Regions from separate parts of the Scandinavium lactucae genome, predicted to be linked through region 4. Evidence: predicted binding sites of a transcription regulator. Region 4 holds the regulator's gene; each other region holds the start of a gene.
What was found. The regulator CRP, encoded in region 4, controls carbon source genes, mostly activating them, when cyclic AMP is high. The targets are predictions, from matches to a motif close to ATGTGANNNNNNTCACAT.
Positions count from the first base shown of each region.

Region 1: the regulator CRP is predicted to act here: its motif matches at 5,801-5,818, upstream of SIK69_RS03325 (enolase C-terminal domain-like protein).
Region 2: the regulator CRP is predicted to act here: its motif matches at 2,651-2,668, upstream of rbsD (D-ribose pyranase).
Region 3: the regulator CRP is predicted to act here: its motif matches at 1,712-1,729, upstream of SIK69_RS13360 (YfcZ/YiiS family protein).

Region 1 is NZ_JAWXRD010000002.1:286,958-294,500, reverse strand. It holds gene SIK69_RS03345 (beta-galactosidase) at 1-1,577, shown strand, start outside; gene SIK69_RS03340 (DUF1428 domain-containing protein) at 1,640-1,993, shown strand; gene pdeB (cyclic di-3',5'-guanosine monophosphate phosphodiesterase PdeB) at 2,028-3,596, opposite strand; gene SIK69_RS03330 (GntR family transcriptional regulator) at 3,700-4,416, shown strand; gene SIK69_RS03325 (enolase C-terminal domain-like protein) at 4,417-5,616, opposite strand; gene SIK69_RS03320 (PTS transporter subunit EIIC) at 5,895-7,262, shown strand.
Region 2 is NZ_JAWXRD010000028.1:199,641-207,183, forward strand. It holds partial or broken gene SIK69_RS10430 (transposase) at 1-16, opposite strand, end outside; gene SIK69_RS10435 (protein-tyrosine phosphatase family protein) at 375-1,445, shown strand; partial or broken gene SIK69_RS10440 (ExeA family protein) at 1,586-1,793, opposite strand; partial or broken gene SIK69_RS10445 (transposase) at 1,934-2,331, opposite strand; gene rbsD (D-ribose pyranase) at 2,752-3,171, shown strand; gene rbsA (ribose ABC transporter ATP-binding protein RbsA) at 3,179-4,684, shown strand; gene rbsC (ribose ABC transporter permease) at 4,690-5,655, shown strand; gene rbsB (ribose ABC transporter substrate-binding protein RbsB) at 5,683-6,573, shown strand; gene rbsK (ribokinase) at 6,683-7,543, shown strand, end outside.
Region 3 is NZ_JAWXRD010000030.1:279,170-286,712, forward strand. It holds gene fadI (acetyl-CoA C-acyltransferase FadI) at 1-1,162, opposite strand, end outside; gene SIK69_RS13360 (YfcZ/YiiS family protein) at 1,323-1,607, opposite strand; gene fadL (long-chain fatty acid transporter FadL) at 1,974-3,302, shown strand; gene mlaA (phospholipid-binding lipoprotein MlaA) at 3,367-4,122, opposite strand; gene SIK69_RS13375 (formate/nitrite transporter family protein) at 4,292-5,209, shown strand; tRNA gene SIK69_RS13380 (tRNA-Arg) at 5,298-5,372, shown strand; gene SIK69_RS13385 (hypothetical protein) at 5,512-6,312, shown strand; gene ypdK (membrane protein YpdK) at 6,707-6,778, shown strand; gene alaC (alanine transaminase) at 6,850-7,543, opposite strand, start outside.
Region 4 is NZ_JAWXRD010000003.1:190,239-197,781, reverse strand. It holds gene kefB (glutathione-regulated potassium-efflux system protein KefB) at 1-279, opposite strand, end outside; gene kefG (glutathione-regulated potassium-efflux system ancillary protein KefG) at 279-830, opposite strand; gene SIK69_RS05190 (ABC transporter ATP-binding protein) at 1,012-2,916, shown strand; gene SIK69_RS05185 (hydrolase) at 2,919-3,941, shown strand; gene SIK69_RS05180 (YheU family protein) at 3,938-4,156, shown strand; gene SIK69_RS05175 (phosphoribulokinase) at 4,193-5,062, shown strand; gene SIK69_RS05170 (OsmC family protein) at 5,116-5,520, opposite strand; gene crp (cAMP-activated global transcriptional regulator CRP) at 5,827-6,459, shown strand; gene SIK69_RS05160 (YccS/YhfK family putative transporter) at 6,515-7,543, shown strand, end outside.

The DNA of each region.
Region 1 (7,543 bases), on a different contig from region 4:
TGTATGCCAGGGTTGACCAGGATCAGCCGTTCCCGGCGGTGCCGAAATGGTCGCTGAAAAAGTGGATCGGTCTGCCGCAGGAGTCGCGGCCATTGATCCTGTGTGAATATGCCCATGCGATGGGCAACAGCTTTGGCGGATTTGCCAAATACTGGCAGGCGTTCCGTGAATTTCCGCGTTTGCAGGGCGGCTTTGTCTGGGACTGGGTCGATCAGGCATTGTCTAAAACCGACGCTGACGGTAACACCTTTTGGGCCTACGGCGGTGATTTTGGTGACACCCCAAACGACCGCCAGTTCTGTATGAATGGTCTGGTGTTCCCGGATCGCACCCCACATCCGGCGCTGTTTGAAGCCAAGCGCGCGCAACAATTTTTCCAGTTCCGGTTGGATTCGGTGCAACCGCTGCGGGTGGAAATCAGCAGCGAATACCTGTTCCGGCGCAGTGACAACGAGCAACTACGCTGGTGGCTGGCGCACGATGGTGAAACGCTGGCCGAAGGCGAAGTCACGCTGGATCTGGCCCCTCAGGGGAAAACGGTGCTTGAACTGGCCGATTTCACGCCGGACATTAACGTCGGAGACATCTGGCTCAACGTGGAAGTGTGGCAGCCAGAGGCGACGGCCTGGTCGGCGGCGAACCACCTTTGCGCCTGGGATCAGTGGCCGCTGCCAGGGCCGCTGGCGGTCCCTGCGCTATCCGCCGAGGGCGTTGCCCCGCAGTTAGTCCGTAACCCGGAGGCATTTATCGTTAGCCACGGCCAGCAGCGTTGGCAGTTTAACCGTGACAGCGGACACTTGAGCCAGTGGTGGCATGACGAGCAGCCCACATTGCTATCTTCTGTTCTCGATAATTTCACCCGCGCTCCGTTGGATAACGATATCGGCGTCAGCGAAGCCACCCGTATCGATCCGAATGCCTGGGTCGAGCGCTGGAAGGCGGCAGGTCTGTACGCCATGACCGCGAGAATGCTGCACTGCGAAGCGCGTGAGCAGGCCGATGAGGTGGTGATCATCACCCGTCACGTCTGGGAACATCAGCAGAAGGTGCTGTTTATTTCCGACAAACTTTGGCGTATCGACGGTCATGGTGAGCTGCATGCTGACATCGATGTTACCGTCGCAAATGATATCCCTGAGCCTGCGCGCATCGGCCTGAGCTGTCAGTTGGCAGAATCTGCTTCGCAGGTCAGCTGGCAGGGTTTGGGGCCACATGAAAACTATCCGGATCGGCAACTTTCAGCCCGTCATGGGCGCTGGAGTTTACCGCTCGAGGCGCTGCATACGCCGTATATATTCCCCAGTGAAAACGGCCTGCGCTGCGACACGCGTGAACTGCGCTATGGGGCCCACCGCTGGCAGGGCGAGTTCCATTTTAGTCTGAGCCGTTACGGCCAGCAGCAGCTACACGAGGTGAGTCATCAACATTTGCTGCGCGAGGAGCCAGGCTGCTGGCTGAATCTGGATGCATTCCATATGGGCGTTGGGGGGGATGATTCGTGGAGTCCGAGCGTATCGCCGGAATTCCTGTTGCCAACCCGGCGTGTGCGTTATGCGTTCAGCTGGCGTCGCGACTAAACTTATCAACGCCGGACGCGGTCAGAACCGCTGGCCGCGCCGTTCACTTCGGAGGTTATCTCATGAAGTATGTTGATGGTTTTGTCGTTGCCGTGCCTGCGGACAAAAAGGAGGCGTATCTGGCGCTGGCGGCAAAGGCGGCACCGCTGTTTAAGGAGTTTGGTGCAACCCGCGTGGTCGAGTGTTGGACAGACGATGTGCCCGACGGCAAGCTGACCGACTTTCGCATGGCGGTCAAAGCTGAAGACAACGAAGAAGTGGTTTTCAGCTGGATTGAGTATCCATCGAAAGAGGTCCGGGATGCGGCCAACGCGAAGATGATGGCCGATCCACGGATGAAGGAGATGGGTGAAAGTATGCCGTTCGACGGTAAACGGATGATTTACGGCGGCTTCGCGCCGATCCTCGACGAGTAAACGTATACGGCTGTGCGGCGTGCCGCCAGCCGTTTTACGTGGCGTCAGGCTGGTGCAGGTTGTCTTCTGCCCACGCCATAAACTCCGCTTTCGGCAGGGCTTTGCTGAACAGCCAGCCCTGACCAAACTGCACACCGTGCTCGGACAACCAGCGGCGCTGGACCTCGGTTTCAACGCCTTCGGCGACCATCGCCAGCTGCAAACTTTTCGCCATTTCGATGATGTGCGGCGTGACGTTCTTAAACTCCAGGGTATCGACAAACGATTTGTCGATTTTAATGATGTCGACGTCGAGATTTTGCAGATAGCTCAGACTGGAATAGCCGGTCCCGAAGTCATCGATATACAGCGCATAACCTGCCTGACGGAGTTGGCTCAGCGTGCTGGCGCTGTTTTTCAGATCGATAAAGCTACGTTCGGTCAGTTCCAGCGCCACCTGTGACGGCGGAATACCCCATTTGTTCAGCTGCTGAGATAGCTGTAACGGCAGCTTTGCCGAAATCAGATCCTGCGGATCGAGGTTAATCGAGACGTGTTTGTCGGGATGCAGCTTCAGCCAGGGGCCTAAATCCTCAAACACTTTTTCCACAATCAGTCCGGTGAGCCGGGTAATCAGCCCGCTTTGCTCGGCCAGGGGAACGAAAATATCCGGAGACAGAAAGGTGCCATCCGGTTGTCGCCAGCGGGCCAGCGCCTCGGCCCCGACTATTTTCCCACTGCGTAAGGAGACAATTGGCTGGTAGTAAACGTCGAGCGCGCGACTGTTGATGGCGTCCAGCATCCGATGGTACGGCGACTGTAGATTGCGCACCATTTGCAGGATAAGCCCGGCACCGAGCAGACTTATCAGCACCCCGATCGGTAACCAAATCAGCATCTGCTGATGCCATTTGCTGGTCAGCGGGTCTGTGGGGGCCCAGATGATTTGTGATATGCCGATATCCGGGTAATCCCGCAGATTATAAATCATGCCGTTGCGGGCAAATGTGTGGTCGCCGAGCGGGTGCTCCTGCTGCCAGATGCGCATATCGAACGGCGCGCTATTGGAAATGAGGCTGCCGGTGCGGCTGCCAATCAGCACGGTGTTGATGGTCCAGGGAGCAAACGGCACCACATCGATGAAAGAACCCGGATCGACCATCACCATATGATGTGTGCTCGCCAGCGCCACCATGTAGTGATGTATACCCAGATCGTTGATGTCGGTCAGCCAGACGCGATAGCCGTCATCGGTTCGGCGGTCAGTGGGCGGGAATTCAACGTTGCGGCTGTGGCTTTCCAGCGAGGAACATTCCGGTCTTAGACCATTGAGCCACAACACTTCCTGTACGTCACGATGGGTATAGGCCGCCCGACGCATGGTCTGTAGATGGAGCGGACCGCAAGGCGTGCCCTGAAAGGTATCAATTTCTTTTAAGGTGGATTTAGCCTGCGACACCACCTGCTGGGCGCGTAAAATCACGCGTTCGCCGTAGTTACTGAGATCGCGGGTAAACTCTTTTTTGGCCTGATAATGTGCAACCCATACGCTGAGCGTGACCGGCAATAAAACGGAGAGGGTGAGCACGGCGACGACCAGGGCGACCATTTTTTTACTTGTCATGGCCCTGTTTTCCTTCCTGCGCTGAAATCGTTATGTTACGCCAATTATATGCAATGATAAGCTTAACTGTCTTTTTTCTAAGGAATAATCAGGGAAAATCCCGATGAAGAAAAATGAGTTCGTCACTCAGGATCTGCTGAGTAAAATTTATCAGCAGGGTGACGGCGGCCCGCGTAAGCTGCCGCCGGAGAGACAACTGGCGCAAGAGTATGGCGTTTCGCGATTTACCGTGCGCCAGGCGCTGGAGAAACTGGCGAGCATTGGCGTTATCAGAATTGTTCAGGGATCGGGCTGTTGGATTAACGACGGGGCGCGGAATAATCCGCTGGTGTACAACTCGATTACCGAAAAGCGTTTCGATCAGATGCGTTATCGGATGATAAGCCTGCATAAAAAACGCCCGAATCGCGAGGAACAGCAGATATTCGGGCTAACGGATGATGACTTTATCTGGCAGTTTTGTCGTTTGCGCTATGTGGATGACAGTCCGGTGCAAATCGAGGTGTCGCGCATGCCGTCGGCGGCATTCGCAGACCTTAATCAGCAGGTTATCGAACGTTCGTTACAGCAATATGCCCTGCAAAAGGGCTATCAAATTTCCCACATGCTCACCACCTATCGGGCGGTGAACGTCAGCCGGGAACAGGCCGAATTACTGGGCTGCAAAAAAGGCAGCCCGGCGATGCACATCAACAACCGCGGCATTCTGGCGGGCGGTCAGGTATACGCCATTAGCGACATTATCGATATCAACTACACCTGCACCTACGTCATTCCACATAACCGCGACAACCTCGCGTTCCGCCAACAGCCAGGCTGATTACGGCGTATGCAGCGTGCCGTCCGGTAGGCGACTTTGCGTCCATTCATGCGGGCGGTACACCACCGGATGCGAAGCCGCCAGTGCTTCGTTGAAGCCGACGCCAATGCCCGGTTTTTGTGGCGGATAAATGTAGCCTTCTTTTGCCACCGGCGCGCCGGGGAAGACGGCATCGGTGGTCGCGGATCGTGGAATGAATTCCTGAATTGCGGCGTTGTGCAGATGAATATTGAGATGAGTATTCACCGCCACGCCAATCGGCGTCATGTCGCCCGGGCCGTGCCAGGCCAGACGCACGCCAAAGGCCTGGCACAGCACCGCCAGCTTCAGCGCCGGGGTGATGCCGCCAATCTGTGACACATGACAGCGAATGAAATCAATCTGTCGATTGACTACCAGGTCATGCCATTCCGCCGGGTTATTAAACAGTTCGCCGAGCGCCAGTGGAACGCTGCTTTGCTGACGGATCTGCGCCAGCCACGGGGTTTGCTGCGGCGGCAGAATATCTTCAATAAAGTACGGCTGATACGGCTCGAGCTGTTTTGCCAGCTGCACCGCCTGCTGCGGGAACAGACGTTCATGTACATCATGCAGGATGTGGAAGCGATGCCCGTAGCGCTCTCGCAGGGCGCGGAACATTTCCACCGTGTTACGCATGTATTGATCCTGGCAGAACCAGGCACCTGGCGAAGGGTTATCCGGCGCATGGAGCTCGGTTGGCGTGCCGCCGTAGAAGCCAAGCTGGCAGCGAATATGGCGATAGCCTTTTTCAAGTAGCGCATCAACGGCGGTGTACAGCTCGTCCAGCGTATCACCGCTGGCGTGGGTGTAGGCGGCGATTGCGTCCCGGGATTGACCGCCAAACAGCTGATACAGCGGCATGTTCGCCAGCTGCGCTTTAATATCCCACAGCGCCATATCGACCCCGGCTATGGCGTTATTCATCGCCGGGCCGTTTCGCCAGTAGGCGTTGACGTTCATCATCTGCCACAGGTCTTCAATGTTATTGGCATCGCGACCGATCAACAGCGGACGCAGATATTCATCGACCAGGGTTTTCACTGCCAGCGGGCGTTGCTGAAAGGTGGCGCAACCGTGGCCGGTAATGCCTTTGTCGGTGGTCACGCGTACCGCCACTAAATTGTGGCGATCCGGGCGAGTGATGAAGCAGTCAATAGCGGTAATAAGCGTCGGTTCCACGGAAAAAGGCTCCCTGTTGATGACGGAAAAAATAGACGATTGATGATTTATCTTCGCCTTATTTTACGCGTCAGGTAAACCCTTTTCTGGAATAAATATTTTGGTCTGAAATAGCGTGTTTATTGAATTAAAAACCAGACCAATTTTGCGTATTTTAACCTTTGCATGCCTTGTAAGGGAAGAAGTGTGAGGGGGTTCAAATTTTATTGGTTTGTTTTGTATTCACAGCTTCATTACCATCCAGATAGCCAAAACAAGAACATGTCGCAGGAGTCACTATGGGGACGCGAGACGCCATCGCACGCATCATTCAACTGGTCGGTGGGCAAGACAATATCAATAAAGTCTGGCATTGCATGACCCGCTTACGCTTTGATTTAATTGATGATAGCAAAATCGAACAGGGCGAAATTAAAAAGCTGCCCGGCGTACTGGGCGCGCAGCTGCAAAGCGATCAGTTCCAAATCATTATCGGCCCTACGGTCAACGGCTGGTACGAGCAACTGCAGGCTGCCCTCGGTCAACGTGATGAGACAACGGTCACCAGTGGCAAGGGCCGTAAAAGCCTGGTGTCGCTGTTTATGGATACCGTTTCCGGCGTGTTTGGTCCGATTGTCCCGGCGATTGCCGGGGCAGGGATGATCAAAGGTTTGCTGGCCGGATTAATTGCGCTGAAAGTGGTGTCGCCGAAAAGCGATACGGTGATGATCATCGATCTGATCGCCAGCGGCGTGTTCTATTTTCTGCCGTTTTTCCTCGCGGTGTCGGCAGCAAAAATTTTCAAAACCAATGAATACCTCGCGGCGGCGGTGGCGGCCTGCCTGATGTATCCAACCTTAATTGACGCTGCCAAGGCGCTGGCGACCCATCAGCCTGATGCCGCCTCCGCGCTATGGTTAATGAACGCCGTGCCGGTGTCGGTATTTAACTACGCCTCCAGCGTCATTCCGGTGATTTTCTCGGTTCTGGCGCTGAAATACATCCATAAATGGGTCGACAGTATCATGCCGGAGGTGCTGAAAACCGTGTTTACGCCGACCCTGACGCTGTTTATCGGCGCGCTGGCGGCGTTAGTGGTGATTGGCCCGATTGGCATTTGGCTCGGAAAAGGGCTGGCGCTGTTTATCGAAGGGCTGTTCAGCGTATCGGCGAGCTTTGCCGGGCTGGTGGTGGGCGCGATACGTCCGGTGGCGATCCTCACCGGGATGCACCATGCGATGACCCCGATTGCGCTGCAAAACTTTAGCGATCGGGGCTATGACATGCTGATGCCAATGATGTTTATGGCCAACATGGCGATTGCCGGAGCGACGTTTGCTATCTGGCGCCTGAGCAAAGACCGACAGGATCGTACGGTGACGCTGTCAGCGGCGGTTTCTGCGCTACTCGGCATAACCGAACCGGCGTTGTTTGGCGTGCTCACCCGTCATAAGAAAGCGTTTATCGCCGCGACTATCGCCAGTTCGCTGGCCTCTGCCTTCATCGCGTTCTTCGGCGTGCGCCTGTATGGCTATATCTTATCGAGCATCTTCAGTTTGCCCGCTTATATCGGCCCGTACTTTGTCTATGCCCTGTCGGGCGTGGCAATCGCGCTGGTGCTGTCGTTCACCCTGACCACGCTGCTGGTGGGTCGGGAGCGAACGTAAGTAATGACATTTCAGCATTTAAGGGCGACGTAAGTCGCCTTTTTTATATGTTAAAACTGATCCCTCCACGCTAAGTCCCTCTTTTGCTCGCGGTCATTCACACACAGAAAACTGCGCGATAAATCACATTTTTTAAACCTCACATCTATGTATGAACTTCATGCGTAAGGTTTACAGGAATCTAAAGCCTGAATGCGTGTTAATTGCTTGAAATAAAAGTGAATTAATAATATTAGCAACAGGTGATGGAATGTGATGGCATTCACAAAAAATGACCCTAA
Region 2 (7,543 bases), on a different contig from region 4:
AGCCCGGCGAGGCACAGCAGGTGTTATTGGTGTTATTACGGCTGAAGCCGTAATGCTTTTTTCGTCCACGCTTCGCTGCGAGGCCTCCGGCGCGAAGCGCCTCCATGCCGCTTCGCGGCATAAAAAAAACAGATGCCTGTCACGATTCAATTAACTAATGGCTGAATCAGCGTTAAATGATATCTATATCAAAGAAGGGAACTAAGATATTTCCTTTTCAGGAAAAGGATGTTTGACCATGCCAGCAACACAACACAGAGCTACAATCGGGACTCATCAGATTGAGATAGGCTCTAAGTTAATTACAGCATTGGAAAACGCTAGTACATCTATTAAACAAAGCATTAGCTCAACGCGTGAGAAATGGTAATAACATGATTAAAATGAATCCACCCATAACTTACATTAAAGCTCATCTATTCAAGAGCACGGTGGCCGCAGTTAGTTTGGCTGAAAAGAATAAGACCCCTAACAACATTTGCTTTGCCAAAAGATTACTTGAGGTGAAAAATACCCCTGACAACCCTAAGAAAGATGAACCAGTTATTTTTAATGGTATAAAAATGCTGCGTTCAGAGAAGTATGCGCAGCTTCTTTCCCGTGCGAATGCTTTATTTCCAGCGCTGCCAGCCAAGGATTATACTCAAAATAATAATGTGGAGGCCGAGTATAATAAGCTAAATAAGCTTACTCAGTCTTTTCAGTATATCACCGTTCCGAATCTCCAGCGTTACAAAGATATCGGTACAGCTGTATGTTCACAGATTCGAACATCAAACGGCACGGCTATGCCAGCAAATAAGATTGCGATTAACGGTCAAGAAATTGCAATGCGCTGCCAGTATCCCAAAGCTGAGTATATGGCCGAGCATTGCCGGATGTTGCTGGAGCAAAAGCCAGCAGTGATCGTTGTGTTATCCTCATCAAATGATATCGCCGAAAAAAAACTTCCTATGTATTTTTGCGAAAGTAAAAATTATGATGGCATACAGGTTACCACCGCACCAAAAATTAACAAAAAGACAAGGCTAAAAGTAGATACGCAACTTGGAAGTTTAATTTTAAATCATTATCAAATGAAGATTAATGATGGACGGAAGGAAAGTATGCATTCAGTTATCCATGTTACAAATTGGCCCGACAAAACCTCTATTAACGTGAGAGAATTAAATGAGTTGACTCATTATGTCAAGAATAAAATAATCGATAAATGCGCGGAAAATAATAATCTCAGTGAAAAACCACTGATTCATTGCAATGCCGGGGTTGGTCGCACCGGTACGTTAATCGGGGCAATGGCATTAGCTGATAATGCCAATCAACATAGCGTTGAAAATATTGTTCTGAATATGCGGAAAACTGGCTCTGGAAAGATGGTGCAAACTTTGGGACAATACCAAACGCTATGCGAATTTAATGAGATGTTAAGAGCAGGGCAGCCGTAAGCGCTTCATAGGTGTAGCTGTAGCGACCTGCGTTTATAAAACCTGCATTTATCGCGCATTTTCGGCCCACATTAGCTGAAAATGAAAAAACGGAGCTACAGCCTCTATAACAGGAGGCTCCTGACGCTGAAAATAAAGGATTAAATAGGTAAACCCGCTGCCAGAATACGATCCCGCAGTTCGGCTGTACGCGTCGGGTCTAACTGGTGACTGAACAGCGCCCTGATTTCTGCCGGTTTGGCATCAAACTGCTCGACCATATCTTTCAGACGATAGCCATGACGCGTGAGTGTTGGCTCCAGGTCATCAAGTTATGCTGCCAACAAGCTCGGCAGTGATGGGGCGTTCATGGTCAGGATCTCTTTTGAGCGTCCTGACCATGAATGCTGCCATCGGGAATGCAATGATGGCGGGTGGTCATGACACTTATGGCGATAAAATGCACGCTTCGGTGTGTTTTTAACCTGAAATTCATTATTCAGGCGCACTTATCCCGCAATCTGTACCAGAAGCCATCGCTTTCTGTCGATTCCGTGTAGCCTTTCGTCCACTAATTCGCTGGCGCGCCTGCCGGCCTCTGCGCCGCTGAAGCGCAGCCGGTTTGCGCACAGAATGCATTTGTACGGGTCCGTGCGCAGAAACGCCTTCATCAGCGCGGCGAAGCCCGGCTGCTCCGGTTTTTTCCAGTCTTCCATTTGCAGGGCTTCGTATACCTTCGGCAGCAGTTCGCCCCGTTTCCGGTTCGACAAAAAGCCGTAGTCGCGCACCATTTTAAAATGCTTCGCCGGCACGTGGCTGATATAGCGTCCGATCATCTCTTCCTGCGTCAGCGTCTGCCGCCGGTGCTGCTGCGTATGGTGTCGTATCAGTGATGCACCACGCTGCCGGGTTAATCAGGTCATAACTGTGGCGCAGCAGGCGGGTGACCGAGAGGTGAATGTGCGGATGCTGGCGGTGCCGCAGGCGAGCATGCGCTCAACGCAGAGGCGGGTCCAGGAAGTGACGCTGTCGCCGAATTTTTCGAGAAACTTATTCCAGCCGTCATCGACGCTGAAGAGCAGCTTCGTGGGACGAGGGATCTACATACCGCAGAGTATAAAACCGTGTGACGGTCATGAACACCATCGGAACGGCAGAGCCGTGATGCTCGCCCTGAAAGGGCGCTACTGTTCTTTACCTCCCGCCAAATTTCACTTAGCGAAACGTTTCGATGCCGATCACACTTCTGCAACCTGATGGTGGTTTTCTGTACGCCGTTAAGATTAAACTCATCACCAGCGAAACGTTTCGCTAGTGGAGCAGAACGATGAAGAAAGGTACGGTACTTAACGCTGATATTTCCTCGGTCATTTCCCGTCTTGGGCATACCGATACGCTGGTGGTGTGTGACGCAGGCTTACCTGTCCCCCATAGCACGCAACGCATCGATATGGCTTTAACCCAGGGCGTGCCTTCATTTATGCAGGTACTTGAAGTGGTCACCACGGAAATGCAGGTTGAGACGGCAATTCTCGCCGCGGAAATCAAAACGCATAATCCGCAACTCCACGAAACGTTGCTCCGCCATCTGGAGCAACTGCAGCAGCACCAGGGAAACACCATTGAAATTCGTTACACCACACATGAGCAGTTCAAACAACAAACCGCAGACAGTCAGGCGGTGATTCGCAGCGGGGAGTGTTCCCCGTATGCGAATATCATTCTCTGTGCTGGCGTCACGTTCTGAGGCCGCCATGGACGCATTATTGCAACTCAAAGGGATCGATAAATCGTTCCCGGGCGTGAAAGCCCTTTCTGGCGCATCGCTGAATGTCTATGCCGGGCGCGTGATGGCGCTGGTGGGCGAAAACGGCGCGGGTAAATCGACGATGATGAAAGTGCTGACCGGGATCTACAGTAAAGATGCCGGGTCGCTGCAATGGCTCGGCCAGGAGACAACCTTTACCGGGCCGAAATCGTCACAGGAAGCCGGGATCGGCATCATTCATCAGGAACTGAACCTGATCCCGCAGCTGACCATCGCCGAGAACATCTTTTTAGGCCGCGAGTTCGTTAACCGCTTCGGCAAAATCGACTGGAAAACCATGTACGCCGAGGCAGATAAACTGCTGGCGAAACTCAACCTGCGCTTCAAAAGCGACAAGCTGGTAGGCGAACTGTCGATTGGCGATCAGCAGATGGTGGAAATCGCCAAGGTGCTGAGCTTTGAATCGAAGGTCATCATTATGGATGAACCGACGGACGCGCTGACCGACACCGAAACCGAATCACTCTTCCGCGTGATTCGCGAGCTCAAATCCCAAGGGCGCGGCATCGTCTACATATCCCATCGCATGAAAGAGATCTTCGAGATTTGCGATTACGTGACCGTGTTCCGTGACGGTCAGTTTATTGCTGAACGTGAAGTGGCGACCCTGACCGAAGATACGCTGATTGAAATGATGGTTGGCCGTAAGCTTGAAGATCAGTATCCGCACCTTGATAAAGCCACCGGTGACGTGCGTCTGAAGGTCGATAATCTGTGTGGTCCGGGTGTGGAAAACGTCAGCTTTACCCTGCGCAAAGGGGAAATCCTTGGTGTGGCGGGTCTGATGGGGGCGGGGCGTACCGAACTGATGAAATTGTTGTACGGTGCGCTGCCGAGAACCAGTGGCTACGTTACGCTTGATGGCCATGAAGTGGTGACCAAATCCCCGCAGGACGGCCTGGCGAACGGTATTGTTTATATCTCCGAAGACCGTAAACGTGACGGCCTGGTGCTGGGCATGTCGGTCAAAGAGAATATGTCCCTGACCGCGCTGCGCTATTTCAGCCGCACGGGCGGCGGGCTGAAGCACAAAGATGAGCAGCAGGCGGTAAGCGATTTTATCCGCCTGTTCAACGTCAAAACGCCGTCGATGGAACAGGCGATTGGCCTGCTCTCCGGTGGCAATCAGCAAAAAGTGGCTATCGCCCGCGGGCTGATGACGCGTCCGAAAGTGCTGATCCTCGATGAGCCCACCCGTGGCGTCGACGTTGGGGCGAAAAAAGAGATCTATCAGCTGATTAACCAGTTTAAAGCCGATGGCCTGAGCATCATTCTCGTCTCCTCGGAGATGCCGGAAGTGTTAGGCATGAGCGATCGCATCATGGTGATGCACGAAGGGCATCTCGGCGGTGAATTCACACGCGAGCAGGCCACCCAGGAAGTATTGATGGCTGCCGCTGTGGGCAAGCTTAATCGTGTGATTCAGGAGTAAGAAAGATGACTACCCAGGCTGTTGCTGGTCGCCGCTACTTCACCAAAGCGTGGCTGTTAGAGCAAAAATCGCTGATTGCCCTGCTGGTGCTGATCGCGGTCGTCTCGACCATGAGTCCAAACTTTTTTACCGTTAATAACCTGTTCAACATTCTGCAACAGACCTCGGTCAACGCCATTATGGCTGTGGGGATGACGCTGGTTATTCTCACGTCCGGTATCGACCTGTCGGTCGGTTCTTTGCTGGCGCTGACCGGCGCAGTGGCGGCCTCGATTGTTGGCATTGAAGTGAATGCGCTGGTGGCGGTTGCGGCGGCGCTGGCATTAGGGGCTGCGATTGGCGCGGTCACCGGGGTGATTGTCGCCAAAGGCCGGGTGCAGGCGTTTATCGCCACCCTGGTGATGATGCTGCTGCTGCGCGGGGTAACCATGGTGTATACCAATGGCAGCCCGGTGAATACCGGCTTTACCGATAACGCCGATGTGTTTGGCTGGTTCGGGATTGGCCGTCCGCTGGGCATTCCGACCCCGGTGTGGATCATGGCGATTGTGTTTTTCGCCGCGTGGTACATGCTGCATCACACCCGCCTGGGCCGCTACATCTATGCGCTGGGCGGCAACGAAGCGGCTACCCGTCTGTCCGGGATCAGCGTCAATAAAGTTAAAATTATCGTCTATTCGCTGTGTGGCCTGTTGGCTTCACTGGCGGGGATTATCGAAGTCGCGCGCCTCTCTTCCGCCCAGCCGACGGCCGGGACGGGTTATGAGCTGGACGCGATTGCGGCAGTGGTTCTGGGCGGCACCAGCCTCGCGGGCGGGAAAGGTCGCATTGTTGGGACGCTGATCGGCGCATTGATTCTCGGTTTCCTTAATAATGGTTTGAATTTGTTAGGTGTTTCCTCCTATTACCAGATGATCGTTAAAGCGGTGGTGATTTTGCTGGCGGTGCTGGTAGACAACAAAAAGCAGTAATAACTGACATAACAGGACATCTCAGATATGAACATGAAAAAACTGGCTACCCTGGTTTCTGCTGTGGCACTGAGCGCCACCGTAAGTGCTAACGCGATGGCGAAAGACACCATTGCGCTGGTTATCTCCACCCTGAACAACCCGTTCTTTGTTTCCCTGAAAGACGGTGCGCAGAAAGAGGCGGATAAACTGGGCTATAACCTGGTGGTACTGGATTCTCAGAACAACCCGGCAAAAGAGCTGGCGAACGTTCAGGACCTGACCGTACGTGGCACCAAAATTCTGCTGATCAACCCAACAGATTCCGACGCCGTGGGTAACGCTGTGAAGATGGCAAACCAGGCGAAGATCCCGGTCATTACCCTCGACCGTCAGGCGTCTAAAGGTGAAGTGGTCAGCCATATCGCCTCTGATAACGTGTTGGGCGGTAAAATCGCCGGTGACTACATCGCGAAGAAAGCCGGTGAAGGCGCGAAAGTTATCGAACTGCAGGGCATTGCCGGGACGTCCGCCGCTCGCGAACGTGGTGAAGGCTTCCAGCAGGCTGTTGCGGCACACAAATTTAATGTCCTGGCCAGCCAGCCAGCAGACTTCGACCGTACCAAAGGTCTGAACGTCATGCAGAACCTGCTGACAGCACACCCTGACGTGCAGGCGGTATTCGCGCAGAACGATGAAATGGCGCTGGGTGCATTGCGTGCGCTGCAGACGGCCGGTAAATCCGATGTGATGGTTGTCGGTTTTGATGGCACTCCGGATGGCGAAAAAGCAGTAAATGATGGCAAACTGGCTGCGACGATTGCACAGTTGCCAGAGCAAATCGGTGCCCAGGGCGTTGATGTTGCTGCTAAGGTGCTGAAAGGTGAGAAGGTTCAGGCCAAATATCCTGTTGACCTGAAGCTGGTCATCAAGCAATAAGTCATCACCGATTCAGGCCAACAAGAGCCTGAGGGGACAACGTAAAAAGAAAAGTGTGGCACGCGCCACCGGAAATCCCGGTGGCGCTCTTTATCGGACACTCATGATTATGAAAACCGCAGGTAACCTCGTCGTCCTTGGCAGCATCAATGCCGATCACATTCTCAACCTTGAATCGTTTCCACGCCCGGGCGAAACCGTCACCGGTAACCAGTATCAGGTCGCATTTGGCGGCAAAGGTGCTAACCAGGCGGTCGCCGCCGGACGCAGCGGCGCGAACATTGCGTTTATCGCCTGCACCGGCGATGACGATACCGGGGAACGGGTTCGTAAACAGTTGGCGAGCGATAATATCGACGTCGAACCGGTGACCGTGGTCGCGGGCGAATCCACCGGCGTGGCGCTGATTTTCGTTAACGGCGAAGGGGAGAATGTCATCGGTATTCATGCAGGAGCCAATGCCGCGCTCTCTACCGACCTGGTCGCGGAGCAGCAACAGCGTATCGCTCAGGCCGATGCGCTGCTGATGCAGCTTGAATCACCGCTGGAAAGCGTGCAGGCTGCCGCTGAAATTGCCCATCGCAACAATACCACCGTGGTGCTGAACCCTGCTCCGGCGCGTGCGCTGTCAGACGATTTGCTCGCGCTGGTGGATATCATTACTCCGAACGAAACCGAAGCAGAAAAACTGACCGGGGTGCGCGTCACTAATGATGACGAAGCGGCCAGAGCGGCGCAGGTTCTGCATGACAAAGGTATCGGGACCGTCATTATTACGCTTGGCAGCCGTGGCGTGTGGGCCAGCCAGCAGGGGAACGGGCAACGCGTGCTGGGCTTCAAGGTGCAGGCCATCGACACCATCGCCGCGGGCGATACCTTTAACGGTGCGCTGATGACGGCACTACTCGAAGGCGAAGCTCTGCCTGAAGCATTACGCTTCGCCCATGCGGCGGCGGCTATTGCTGTAACC
Region 3 (7,543 bases), on a different contig from region 4:
TCGACCCACCGAGCACATTGAATTTACTGTCATCGACTTCACCGGTCGCATGGCTGCGCCCCAGCACGTCGCGGGCAAAACGCTCACTCGCCATCAGCTGCAGGTTCGACAACGTCTGGGCGGCAAAGGCTTCATGCATATCAAACAGGGTTAAGTCGGCCATCGTCAGCCCGGCGCGTTCCAACGCCAGCGGCGTCGACCACGCCGGACCCAGCAGCATATCCTGCCACACATCAATCGCGGTAAACGCATAGCTACGCAGATAGCCGAGCGGCTTGAGGCCCAGCTCTTTGGCGCGAGATTCGGTCATCAGGATAACCGCCGCAGCGCCATCGGTCAGAGGGGTGCTGTTGGCCGCCGTCACCGTGCCATGCTTACGATCGAACGCCGGGCGCAGTTTGGCGTAATCCGCCAGCGACGAATTGGTGCGCACATTGTTATCCTGCTCCAGCGGCTCACGGAACGGTGGCGCATAGGCCGTCATCACTTCGTCAGCCAGCTTGCCTTCAGCCCAGGCTTTCGCCGCATGCAGATGGGAACGATGCGCCAGCGCATCCTGCTGTTCGCGGGTGATGCCCCACGTTTTCGCCATTTGCTCTGCGGTGTCGCCCATACGCAAACCCGTGGAATATTCCGCCACCGCTGGCGGAACCGGGGCCAAATCTTTCAGCCGCAGACGCGAGAAGAGTTTGAGTTTCTGCCCCATCGTGCGGGCTTTGTTGGCATCCACCAGGGTGCGGGCCAGCGTTTTACTCACGCCTATCGGCAGAACGGAAGAAGAATCCGCGCCACCGGCAATTCCGGCGCGGATGGTGCCCGCCATCAGGCTTTCCGCCACGTTGGCGACCGCCTGAAAACTGGTCGCACAGGCGCGGCTGACGCTGTAGGCGTCGGTGTGCACGCTCATGCCGGTGCCGAGCACGATTTCACGGGCGATGTTGGGCGCTTCCGGCATTTGTACCACCTGGCCAAACACCAGTTGTTCGATGACTTCGGGGGGAATTTCGCTGCGAGCCAGCAATTCACCGACGACCATCTTGCCCAGATCGATCGCCGGAATACCGTGAAACGCCGTCGCCTGACGAGCAAAAGGCGTACGTAACCCGCTGACAATAGCAATACGATCGCCCTGACGGGTGATAAGCGGTAATGCCTTACTCATAACCTTCCCCTGATAATGTAAAAAAAGTGGTCTGACCTGATAACAGTCTTAACTAATTTTTTACATCCAGCCAATCAGGGAAGCCTAAAAGTGGGAGCCAAAACACACTGAGATAAAAAAGAAAATGCCCCTGCATGGCAGAGGCATTTGAGAGAAGGGATTAACGCAGACCGAGCTGGAAAATCAGCGTTTCGGCTTCACAGCTAAACACGAAATCAATATCCAGTTGAACGCCACCCTCTACCTCTTTAAAGGTTGGGGTAATAACGCAGGGTTCGGACTCCACGCCACGCGCTCTTTCAGTCAGCGCAGCCAGAGTTTCTTCAGCTTCAGCACGGTTAGCAAATACGCGGCTATAAGACGCGGTGCAATCGGTGTTGTCCATAATGGTGCCAACATCCATACAGCAGCAAACCGGGGTTTCATCAGCACTGCATTTACTCATGGTAGATATCCTCTGTAATTGCACCTGGGGTGCCAGACAAACAATGCGGCTATTTTACGCCCCTGCTGTCAGCCTCTCCAGTTGATATTAATTTGAACGGCCATAAGTGACCTAAATCACAATTAAAAATGATCTAAAACAAAAACCCCCCTTTCAAGGGAACTTTCCTGACCCCAATTTTGCCAAGCGGATCGCGTTTCTTAGATCACAATTGAAAAAACTTATAAACATACTTGCAACATCCCATCTGGTCAGACCTATACTCTCGGCACTGGTCTGATTTCTCTGACGTAACACAGACCCTACACTTCGCGCTTCTGTTACGGCATGTAACAAATTTTGCATAAAAATAACTCGATTGAGGTTATGGTCATGAGCCAAAAAACCCGTTTTACGAAATCTGCTCTCGCAGTTGCAGTGGCACTTGTTTCCTCTCAGGCCTGGTCAGCAGGCTTCCAGTTAAATGAATTTTCTGCCTCTGGTTTAGGCCGTGCTTATTCTGGTGAAGGCGCTATCGCCGACGATCCGGGTAACGCCAGCCGTAACCCAGCATTGATTATGATGTATGACCGCCCGCAATTTTCTGCCGGTGCTGTCTATATCGATCCGGACGTGAACATCTCCGGTAAATCGCCAACCGGTAAAAGTACCGATGCCGATAATATCGCCCCGGTTGCCTGGGTGCCGAACTTACACTTTGTCATGCCTCTTAACGAACAATTTGGTTGGGGGGCTTCCGTTACCTCTAACTATGGCCTGGCAACCGAATTTAACGATAGTTACGCCGCAGGTAGCATGGGGGGTAAAACTGACCTCACCACCGTTAACCTGAACCTGAGCGGTGCCTATCGCCTGAACAGCAACTGGAGCTTCGGCGTGGGCTTTGATGCGGTCTATGCGAAAGCCAAGATCGAGCGCTATGCCGGTGACTTAGGTCAGATTGTGGCAGGCTCTGGCGCACTGCCGCCTGCACTCGCCGGTCAGGTGGCACAGATCCCTGCTGATACCCAGATTGCGCACCTGAAGGGTGATGAATGGGGCTTCGGCTGGAACGCCGGTATCCTGTATGAACTGGATAAAAATAACCGTTACGGCTTTACCTACCGTTCCGAGGTCAAAATCGACTTCGACGGCGATTATAAGAGTAACCTGCCGTCGGCCTACAACCAGATCCTCGGCAACTTCGGCCTGCCGTTGGGCACCGATGGCAATACCACCAACGGTTCTCTGACGCTGAACCTGCCGGAAATGTGGGAACTGTCAGGCTACAACCGCGTTGCGCCGCAGTGGGCTATCCACTATAGCGCTACCTACACCAGCTGGAGCCAATTCCAGGAGCTGAAAGCCACTGGCAACAGCGGCGAAACCCTGTTCTATAAAGATGAAAGCTTTAAAGATGCATGGCGTCTGGCGCTGGGTACCACCTATTACTATGACGACAACTGGACCTTCCGTACCGGTATCGCCTTTGATGACAGCCCGGTTCCCGCCGATCACCGTTCTATCTCTATCCCGGATCAGGACCGTTTTTGGCTGAGCGCAGGGGCAACCTATGCGTTTAACCAGGATGCGTCTATCGACGTGGGGGCGTCCTACATGCATGGTCAGAACGTGACCATCGAAGAAGGTCCTTACACCTTCCGCTCTGAAGGTAAAGCGTGGCTGTTCGGCTCTAACTTCAACTACCGCTTCTGATAATTTCTTATCAGGCATAAAAAAAGGTGAGCGCGATGCTCACCTTTTTTATTTCCTCCCCCGATTACTGAGAGTCGATATCTTTCAGCTCGTCCTCGATTGCCTTGGCATTCGGGTTATCTTCCGTACTCAGCTTACCGCCGTTGGCAATAAAGTCATGCTGCTGGAAGTAGGCTTCACGCACGGTGATATACGGATCCGTCGACTGGCGCAGCAGGCCATCAGAATTCAGCAGTTGCGCACGGGTTTCAACCCCTTCGACCATCCATTTACCGATAGACATCGGCCAGGTTAGCCATGACAGCACCGGATAGAGGTCATCCGCCATGTCGCCAACATCTTCACGCACGGTGAAGCTGCCATAGAACGGCAATTGCAGATACGGGCCATAACCCACGCCATAATGCCCCATCGTGCTGCCGAAACGGTGCGGCTGAACACGCTGCAGTTTCTGATTCGCCAGACCCGCAACATCAATGAAACCACCCATCCCTAACACCGTGTTCAGGAAAAAGCGCGTGAAGTGAACCATCCCCTGATACGGGTCGCCCTGCAGGAACATGTTGACCATGATCGCCGGCTCTTCGAGGTTACTGGTGAAGTTGCCGATGCCGTTACGCGCAGGCTGCGGGACATAGTCTCGCCACGCCACAGCAACCGGACGAAGCACATACGGATCTAACACGTTGAAGTTGAAATCGTACATCGTACGGTTAAATCCTTCGAATGGATCCGAACGCCCCTCTGGCTGATCACCCGTGCTGGCGCATCCCACCAACAGCGTCGCGCTCAGCGCAAGCGCAGACAGGCGAAAATTCATAAATATCTCCCTGTAAAGAAATCACTGCTCTTACTGATTTTATACACATTTTGAAATAGACGTATCGCTATTCATGTCATAAGCCAAAATTAAGATTCTGGAGTGAGGAGCGGCCCGATAAAACCCGCTACGCTTTACCGAGGATCAACAGACTAAGGTAACGCGCCGGATGGACAATACAGACAAAGAGAAAATCGACAACCATACCGAAGAGTTGGAAGTCGAGAGTGATGAGAAGCAGCGCGGCGATAAGATCGAAGTCGATGAGGACCGCCTGCCTTCAAGGGCGATGGCCATTCATGAACATATTCGTCAGGATGGTGAAAAAGAGCTTGAGCGCGATGCAATGGCCCTGCTGTGGTCGGCGATTGCGGCCGGGCTGTCGATGGGAGCCTCGTTGCTGGCAAAAGGGATTTTCCACGTGCAGCTGGAAGGTGTGCCCGGCGGATTTCTGCTGGAGAACCTCGGTTATACCTTTGGTTTTATCATCGTGATTATGGCCCGCCAGCAGCTGTTTACCGAAAACACGGTCACTGCTGTTTTACCGGTGATGCAAAGCCCAACGGCGGGAAATTTTGCTCTGCTTATGCGGCTGTGGGGGGTGGTGTTATTGGGGAATATCATCGGCACCGGCGTCGCCGCCTGGGCCTTCGAATTCATGCCTATTTTTGATGAACCTACCCGCGATGCTTTCACCAAAATCGGCATGGACGTGATGAAAAACTCGCCCCTTGAGATGTTTGCCAACGCCATTATTTCCGGCTGGTTAATTGCCACGATGGTATGGATGTTCCCCGCCGCTGGTGCGGCCAAAATCGTGGTGATTATCCTGATGACCTGGCTGATTGCCCTGGGTGACACCACGCATATTGTGGTCGGCTCGGTGGAAATTCTCTATCTGGTGTTCGGCGGCACCCTGCAATGGCACGACTTCTTCTGGCCTTTCGCCCTGCCGACGCTGGCCGGGAACATCTGCGGTGGGACGTTTATTTTTGCCCTCATGAGCCACGCGCAAATCCGCAATGACATGAGCAATAAACGCAAAGCCGAGGCCAAAGCCAAAGCCCAGGAACAAGAAAAAGGTTAACTTAATGGGGGCGATGGCGACACTTTGAGCAGTCAGTTGGCTATGTGCTTAACGTGCCTGCCAAAAAACGCTATACTCGTGCCGCTTCGTCCCCTTAGTTAAATGGATATAACGAGCCCCTCCTAAGGGCTAGTTGCAGGTTCGATTCCTGCAGGGGACACCATGGTTCCCCTCCCCCGCTTAAAAACCAACATCCAAAACTAAATCAAGATTTAAATCTAAACCTCCGGTATGGCTTGTCGTCGCGTGTAGGATGGCGGGTTTTCGCTCATTGGCGGCCTGTTTGCCCCCTCCGGATTTCTATGTATACCAAAATACGTTCCTTATTCATTATTACCTTCGGGTTCCTTCCCGTGCTTGCCCTGGCCCAGGCAGGCACGGTCAAAACCAATCAAGAAAAGTCGGATGATGACCCGACTAAAGTCACCACCAAAGTCGGCGTGGCGTGGTCAGATAACTACGATATGGACGACAGCGATGTGCAATTTTCCGGATCTCTGGCGCTGGATGAAGCCCGGAAAATCAATGTCAAAATCAACAGTGATGCCAGTGAGTGGCGCGTCGGCGGCTCGTGGCTGTTTCCGATTGGTATTTTTAACTTTAACTTCGGTAAAAACGATCTCCCCAACGGGGCATCGCAAACCAACTATTCGTTGGGGACGTTTATTCCCCTGAGCTATTTCGGTTTCCAACCCGCAGGTTTCCAGTTCTTCCCTATGGCCGGATACTCCTACAACACCGGGGACACCTTTGGCTGTGATAAAGGTAAAAATAAAGCCTGCGCTCAGCCTGGTTTTAGCGGCTCTCCGTCTGAGGAAAACGGTTTTGACCTGATGGACACCTCGGGCAGCAGCGGTTATATCGGGCTCTTTATGCTGAAACCGTTGACCAGCAATTTGCGCTTACTCAGTGTGGCAGCGGGCTCTTATGGCTCGAAAAATGATGACGGTGATAATTACAAAGGCTATTTCGCCGGGGTAGGTCTGGGCTATTCCTTCGATAAGCACAACTCTGTCAGCGCCTTTACCTACATCCAGGACAACAACACCTACATCGCTGATGCCGATAAGCGTTTTAAAATCGCCTATAAATATCAGTTCTAACGCTCCTGTCTGAGTCTCACTGGCGGTCAGCACCTTGCTGCCCGCCCCCTCTTTTGTTTTAAAAACCCTATAATTTCAATGTGGTACTAACTGCCCGTTTTGGGGTTCATTTTGGCGTCGCTAAATCTGCATTTATTGCACAATGAAATTAATGTGTCGCCGTTTCACGACAGTCGTAAGTAACTAAAAATTAATAAAAAAATCATACTTGTCACCCTCCATTTTTAAGCGTACATTAGCGCCGTCTGTAGCACATGAAGCACAGAATTTTGAGGTGGTGCCGAAGGGTAAAACGGGACAAATCCCAATTTTATTCGAGGCGGTGTCAACTCTCTATACTCAGTCAGGATTGTTTTCATTTGGGCGTATCACGTAATACGCGGAGTGATGTGACGTGAAATATTTTATTATGGGCATCTCTTTTATGGTCATCGTCTGGGCAGGCACCTTCGCCCTGATGGTTTAACCCTGAGCTTGCAGTAAAAAAAACAGGAGCCAAATGGCTCCTGTTTTTGATCGTAGACTACCTGTCACTTATTAATTCGCAGGCAGTAAACCGTCGGCGCGGAACATCGCTTTGATGCCGCGGATGGCCTGGCGGATACGGTCGCGGTTCTCAATCAGGGCGAAGCGCACATGCGTGTCACCATAGTCGCCGAACCCAATCCCCGGCGAAACGCAGACTTTCGCTTCCTGGAGCATTTTCTTGGCAAATTCCAGTGACCCCATCGCCGCGTACTGCTCCGGGATTTTCGCCCACACGTACATCGACGCCTTCGGCATTTCTACCATCCATCCGGCTTCGTGCAGGCCTTTGACCAGCACATCACGACGACGCTTATACTGCTCGGCAATATCATGCACGCATTGCTGATCGCCTTCGAGGGCCGCTATCGCTGCGACCTGCAACGGAGTGAAGGTGCCGTAGTCGTGATAGCTTTTGATACGCGCCAGGGCGTTAACCAACACCGCGTTACCGACCATAAAACCGATACGCCAGCCTGCCATGTTGTAACTTTTAGACAGCGTGAAGAACTCTACCGCCACATCGCGAGCGCCGGGAACCTGCATGATTGACGGTGCTTTCCAGCCGTCAAATACGATATCGGCATAGGCCAGATCGTGGACCACCAGCACGTCGTAGCGTTTCGCCAGCGCGACTACTTTTTCAAAGAATTCCAGCTCCACGCACTGCGCGGTAGGATTCGATGGGAAGCCCAAAATCATCATT
Region 4 (7,543 bases):
CGCGGCTCCAACACCAAAAATAGAACGCCGCAGCTGCCAGAGTTTGGACGGGTTCAGTTCCAGTCCGATGATGAACATCAGGAACACCACCCCGAGTTCGGAGAAGTGCAAAATTTCATCCACGTCGCTGATAAAGCCTAAGCCCCACGGGCCGATGGCAATCCCCGCCAGCAGATAACCCAGCACCGGGCCGATCCCCAGACGTGAGGCCAGCGGCACCGCCGCCACCGCCGCAAACAGGAACAGCACCCCCGCTAATAGCAAATCCGTTCCTTCCATTAGCGACCTCCTGGTGCGACGGGGTTCGCCAGCCAGTCACCGTAGGCTCTGGCATGACTCGCCAGCGCATCCGGCGGCTGACGGCGCGCCCAGTAAACAATAATCGGATTCATCCAGTGCATGCGGCACATCGCCGCCGTTAGCTCAAACGGACGCAGAACATCGCTCATCGAATAGCGATTCAGCGAGTCATGGCGATAGGCACTTTCTGGCTCGCCGGTGGTAATGACGCTCCGCCAGTACTTTCCCGCGAGCTTATTCCCATCAGGGCCGCTGGCAAAGCCACGGCTCAGCACGCGGTCGAGCCACTCTTTTAATAGCGCTGGACAACTGTAGGTATAAAGCGGGTGCTGAAACACAATCACATCGTGTTCCTGGAGCAGCTTTTGCTCGCGCGGAATGTCGATAAAGAAATCAGGGTAGTGCGCGTACAGGTCGTGTACGGTCACGTTTTCAAGTTGTTGAGCCGGCTTAAGCAAAACCCGGTTGGCCACCGAGTCCTGAGATTCCGGATGGGCATACAGCAGCAAAACTTTTGCTGTCTCTGACATCATTCCCCTCCCGGTAGGTGAGCAGACAGATTAATTCACACCCCTGAGTTTCCGGATGCACCTGAATGCTTTTGTCTATCGTTGTTGTTTTGGGCTACCATTGCCGCCCGGTGTAGCGTTGGGTTCACCAAACTACATTATCATAATGACAATTTAACATAGTCTGAACATACGGCGCCTTATGATTGTTTTCTCCTCGTTACAAATTCGTCGCGGCGTGCGTGTCCTGCTGGATAACGCCACAGCCACTATTAACCCCGGACAAAAAGTCGGTCTGGTGGGAAAAAACGGCTGCGGCAAATCCACGCTGCTGTCGTTGCTTAAGAACGAGATTAGCGCCGACGGCGGGAGTTTCACCTATCCGGGAAACTGGCAGCTGGCGTGGGTGAATCAGGAAACCCCGGCGTTGCCGCAGCCCGCTCTCGACTATGTTATTGATGGCGACCGCGAGTACCGACAGCTCGAAGCCGAACTCAATGCGGCAAACGAGCGCAACGACGGTCATGCCATCGCCACCGTACATGGCAAGCTGGACGCCATCGACGCGTGGACCATTCGCGCTCGCGCCTCCAGCCTGCTGCACGGCCTGGGCTTCAGCAACGAACAGCTTGAACGCCCGACCAGCAGTTTTTCCGGCGGCTGGCGAATGCGCCTCAACCTGGCGCAAGCGCTGATTTGCCGTTCCGACCTGCTACTGCTCGATGAACCGACCAACCACCTCGACCTCGATGCCGTTATCTGGCTGGAGAAATGGCTGAAAAGCTATCCGGGCACGCTGATCCTGATTTCGCATGACCGTGACTTCCTCGATCCGGTGGTCGGTAAAATCATTCATATCGAACAGCAGTCGATGTTTGAGTACACCGGCAACTACTCGTCGTTTGAAATTCAACGCGCGACGCGCCTGTCGCAACAGCAGTCGATGTATGAAAGCCAACAGCAAAGAGTGGCGCACCTGCAGAGCTTTATCGATCGCTTTAAAGCCAAAGCGTCTAAAGCCAAACAGGCACAAAGCCGCGTGAAAATGCTGGAACGCATGGAACTGATTGCCCCGGCGCACGTCGACAACCCGTTCCAGTTCAGCTTCCGTGAACCGGAAAGCTTGCCGAATCCCTTGCTGAAAATGGAAAAAGTGAGCGCCGGTTATGGCGATCGCACCATTCTGGATTCCATTAAGCTCAACCTGGTGCCCGGGTCCCGTATCGGCCTGCTGGGCCGCAACGGCGCGGGTAAATCAACGCTTATCAAACTGCTGGCCGGTGAGTTATCAGCCCAGAGCGGCGAGATTGGTCTGGCGAAAGGCATCAAGCTTGGCTACTTCGCCCAGCATCAACTGGAATTCTTACGCGCCGACGAATCCCCGATACAACATCTGGCGCGTTTAGCCCCGCAGGTGCTTGAACAGCAGCTGCGTGATTACCTCGGCGGCTTTGGTTTCCAGGGCGATAAGGTCAGTGAAGAAACGCGTCGCTTCTCCGGTGGGGAAAAAGCGCGCCTGGTGCTGGCACTGATCGTCTGGCAACGTCCGAATCTGCTGCTGCTCGATGAACCAACTAACCACCTTGACCTCGACATGCGTCAGGCGTTAACTGAAGCGTTGATCGAGTTTGAAGGCGCGCTGGTCGTGGTTTCGCACGACCGTCATCTGCTGCGTTCCACCACCGACGATCTGTATCTGGTTCATGATGCGAAAGTCGAGCCGTTCGATGGCGACCTGGAAGATTATCAGCAGTGGCTGAGCGATGTGCAGAAGCAGGAAAACCAGGCTGACGATGCTCCCAAAGACAACGCCAACAGCGCCCAGGCACGTAAAGATCAAAAACGGCGCGAAGCGGAACTTCGTACCCTGACGCAGCCACTGCGCAAAGAGATTACCCGTCTGGAAAAAGAGATGGAAAAACTCAATGCCAAACTGGCCGCCGCAGAAGAAAAGCTTGGCGACAGCGGCCTGTACGATCAGACGCGTAAAGCCGAACTGACCGAATGTCTGCAACAGCAGGCCAGCGCCAAATCCGGGCTTGAAGAGTGTGAAATGGCGTGGCTGGACGCGCACGAGCAGCTGGAACAGATGCTTCAGGAAGAGTGAGTATGGCTCAGGTAACCCCAGTAGACTTTGAAGTACCACCAGGAGAGAACGACACCTTTGTGCCAATGAAGGGCGTGCGCAACTGCCATCTGCAGACCATGCTGCCGCGTCTCATCCGTCGCAAAGTGCTGTTCACGCCACACTGGCAGCGTCTTGAGCTTCCGGACGGGGATTTTGTCGATCTGGCGTGGAGTGAAGATCCCAACCAGGCGCGGCATAAACCTCGGCTGGTGGTGTTCCACGGTCTGGAAGGCAGCCTGTACAGCCCGTACGCTCATGGACTGATCCACGCGGCGCAGCAGCGCGGCTGGCTCGGAGTGGTGATGCATTTCCGCGGTTGCAGTGGGGAACCGAATCGTAATCAACGAATCTACCATTCGGGTGAAACCGAAGATGGCACCTGGTTCCTTTCCTGGCTGCGCCGGGAATTTGGCAACGTACCAACGGCCGCGGTAGGCTATTCGCTCGGGGGCAACATGCTCGGCTGCCTGCTGGCCAAAGAGGGCGACAATACCCCGCTCGACGCGGCGGTTATCGTCTCTGCGCCGTTCATGCTCGAAGCCTGTAGCTACCATATGGATAAAGGCTTCTCGCGCGTTTATCAGCGCTATCTGCTAAACCTGCTGAAAGCCAACGCCTCGCGCAAGCTGAAAGCCTATCCCGGGACCTTACCCGTTGATTTGAAGCGCCTGAAAAGCGTGCGCCGCATCCGTGAGTTCGACGATTTGATCACCTCGAAAATCCACGGATTTGCCGATGCGATAGATTACTACCGCCAGTGCAGTGCGATGTCAGTGCTGAGCCAGATAACCAAACCAACGCTGATCATTCATGCCAAAGATGATCCGTTTATGGATCATCACTCGATTCCCGCTCAGGAAGAGCTTCCGGCAAACATTCAGTATCAGCTGACCGAGCACGGCGGTCACGTCGGATTTGTCGGCGGTACGCTGCGCCATCCGGAAATGTGGCTCGAAAAACGTATCCCGGCCTGGCTGACACAATGGTTAGGAGCAATACGATGATAATTCCCTGGGAAACCCTGGCACCCGAAACGCTCGAAAATCTGATTGAAAGCTTTGTGTTGCGCGAAGGTACCGATTATGGTGAACATGAACGTTCGCTAGAAGACAAGGTCGCCGACGTAAAACAACAATTGAAAAGCGGGGACGTCGTCCTGGTGTGGTCCGAACTGCACGAGACGGTGAACCTCATGCCCCGTACCCAATTTCACGGCTGACTATACTCAAAAATATTACTGCTTCAGGGAGTAGTTATGTCTGCCAAACATCCGGTGATCGCCGTGACCGGCTCCAGCGGCGCGGGAACCACCACCACCAGCCTCGCTTTCCGTAAAATCTTTGCTCAACTCAATCTGACCGCTGCGGAAGTGGAAGGCGACAGTTTCCACCGTTACACCCGCCCAGAAATGGACATGGCGATCCGCAAAGCGCGCGATATGGGCCGACACATCAGTTATTTTGGCCCGGACGCCAACGACTTCGGCCTACTGGAACAGACGTTTTTGACCTATGGCCTGAATGGCAGCGGGCAGTCGCGTAAATATCTGCATACCTACGATGAGGCAGTGCCGTGGAATCAGGTGCCGGGGACGTTTACGCCGTGGCAACCGTTACCTGAACCCTCAGACGTGCTGTTTTATGAAGGCCTGCACGGCGGGGTTGTAACCCCACAGCACGACGTGGCGAAACATGTCGATTTGCTGGTCGGCGTGGTACCGATTGTGAACCTCGAATGGATCCAAAAGCTGACGCGTGACACCAGCGAACGGGGACATTCTCGTGAAGCCGTCATGGATTCGGTAGTCCGTTCGATGGAAGATTATATCAACTTCATCACCCCGCAATTCTCACGCACCCACATTAACTTCCAGCGCGTACCCACCGTGGACACCTCCAACCCGTTCGCGGCGAAAGGGATCCCCTCGCTCGATGAAAGCTTTGTGGTCATCCATTTCCAGAATCTGGGCGATATTGATTTCCCCTGGCTGCTGGCGATGCTGCAGGGTTCATTCATTTCTCATATGAATACATTAGTGGTGCCGGGCGGGAAGATGGGACTGGCTATGGAGCTGATTATGTCGCCGCTGGTAGAACGGCTGATGGAAGGCAAAAAGATAGGTTGATGTCACCCGATAAACAGTAGGCCCGGTCAGCACAGCGCCACCGGGCTGGGCGCTTATCCTTCGACCACTTCAAACGAATGGGTAATTTTCGCCGCTTTCTCCAGCATCAGCGCCACCGAGCAGTATTTCTCAGCGGACAAATCCACCGCACGCGACACCGCGGCTTCTTTTAGCTCTTTGCCGGTGACGATGAAGTGCAAATTAATGTGGGTAAACAGACGCGGAGCTTCTTCACGACGCTCAGAGGTCAACTTCACCTCACAATCGGTCACGTCATGACGCCCCTTTTGCAGAATCGATACCACGTCAATCGCGCTGCATCCGCCCGCTGCCATCAGCACCATTTCCATCGGGCTTGGCGCTTTGTCACCAGAGTTACCGTCCATCATGATTTGGTGGCCAGAAGCAGACTCCCCCAGGAAGGTTAAACCCTCAACCCATTTCACACGCGCTTGCATAATTGTTAACTCCAGAGTTGCAATTTTCCTGACAGATTACGCGCACATAACAATTCTCGCAACGGAAGGCGACGTGCGTCATGCTGAAGCGAGACACCAGGAGACACGCGGCAAAAGCTATGCTAAAACAGTCGGGATGCTACAGTAATACATTGAAGTACTGCATGTATGCAGAGGACATCACACTACAGGCTGCAGTAAAATCCGACAGCCGACTTCCCAGGCACAGGGAAGGATACGATTGCAAAGCCAGCGGCAGTGTTTTGTCTGCCACTGGAGACAGCTTATAACAGAGGATAACCGCGCATGGTGCTTGGCAAACCGCAAACAGACCCTACCCTTGAATGGTTCTTGTCTCATTGCCACATTCATAAGTACCCATCGAAGAGCACGCTGATTCACCAGGGTGAAAAAGCAGAAACGCTGTACTACATCGTGAAAGGCTCTGTTGCAGTACTCATCAAGGATGAAGAAGGTAAAGAGATGATCCTCTCTTACCTTAACCAGGGCGACTTTATCGGTGAGCTTGGCCTGTTCGAAGAAGGTCAGGAGCGTAGTGCCTGGGTTCGGGCGAAAACCGCTTGTGAAGTGGCCGAAATCTCCTACAAAAAATTCCGTCAGCTTATCCAGGTCAACCCGGATATTCTGATGCGCCTCTCCTCCCAGATGGCGCGTCGCCTGCAGGTCACCTCTGAAAAAGTGGGCAACCTGGCGTTCCTCGACGTAACCGGTCGTATCGCGCAGACGCTGCTGAACCTGGCGAAACAGCCTGATGCTATGACCCACCCGGACGGTATGCAAATTAAAATCACCCGTCAGGAAATCGGTCAGATCGTTGGCTGTTCACGTGAAACCGTGGGCCGTATTCTGAAAATGTTGGAAGATCAGAATCTGATCTCCGCCCACGGTAAAACTATCGTGGTCTACGGTACCCGCTAAGCCAGATTAACGGCGTATTGCCCTGGGGCAGTACGCCGTTTTTGTCTCTCCCCTCATGTGGCGCAGGCTGATTTATCACCCGGAAATTAACTACGCACTGCGACAAACGCTGGTGCTCTGTTTACCCGTGGCTATCGGTCTGGCTTTGGGGTATCTCAAGTACGGTCTGCTGTTTTCATTGGTTCCCGCCTGCTGCAACATTGCCGGGCTGGACACGCCCCACAAACGCTTCTTCAAACGGTTGATTATTGGCGGTTCGCTGTTTGCGGGCTGTAGCCTCGCGGTGCAGTTGTTACTGGCGCGTGACGTACCGCTGCCCATTATTCTGAGCGGGTTGGCGATGCTGCTCGGCGTTACCGCCGAAATCAGTTCTCTGCACGCGCGCCTGCTGCCCGCTTCGCTGATTGCCTCGATCTTCACCCTCAGCCTGGCAGGCAATATGCCAGTGTGGCAGCCGCTGCTGATTTACGCTCTCGGCACCCTGTGGTACGGCCTGTTTAACTGGTTCTGGTTCTGGATGTGGCGCGAACAGCCGCTGCGCGAATCCCTGAGCCTGCTCTATCGCCAGCTGGCGGATTATTGTGAAGCCAAATATAGCCTGCTGACCCAGCATACCGATCCGGAAAAAGCGCTGCCGCCACTGCTCACTCGACAGCAAAAAGCCGTCGACCTGATTACCCAGTGTTACCAGCAAATGCACATGCTGGCCGCCAACCAGAATCACGAATATAAGCGCCTGCTGCGCGCCTTCCAGATTGGCCTCGATCTGCAAGAACATATTTCGGTCAGCCTGCACCAGCCCGCAGAAGTGCAGAAACTGGTGGAACGCAGCCATGCTGAAGCGGTGATCCGCTGGAATGCGCAAACCATCGCCGCCCGGCTGCGGGTGATGGCCGATGACATCCTCTATCACCGTTTTCCGCAGCGCTTTAACATGGATAAACAAATTGGTGCTCTGGAAAAAATTGCCCATCAGCACCCGGATAATCCCGTCGGCCAGTTTTGCGCCTGGCATTTCAGCCGCATCGCCCGCGTATTGCGGATGCAACGCCCGCTGTACCCGCGCAATCTGATGGCTGATAAC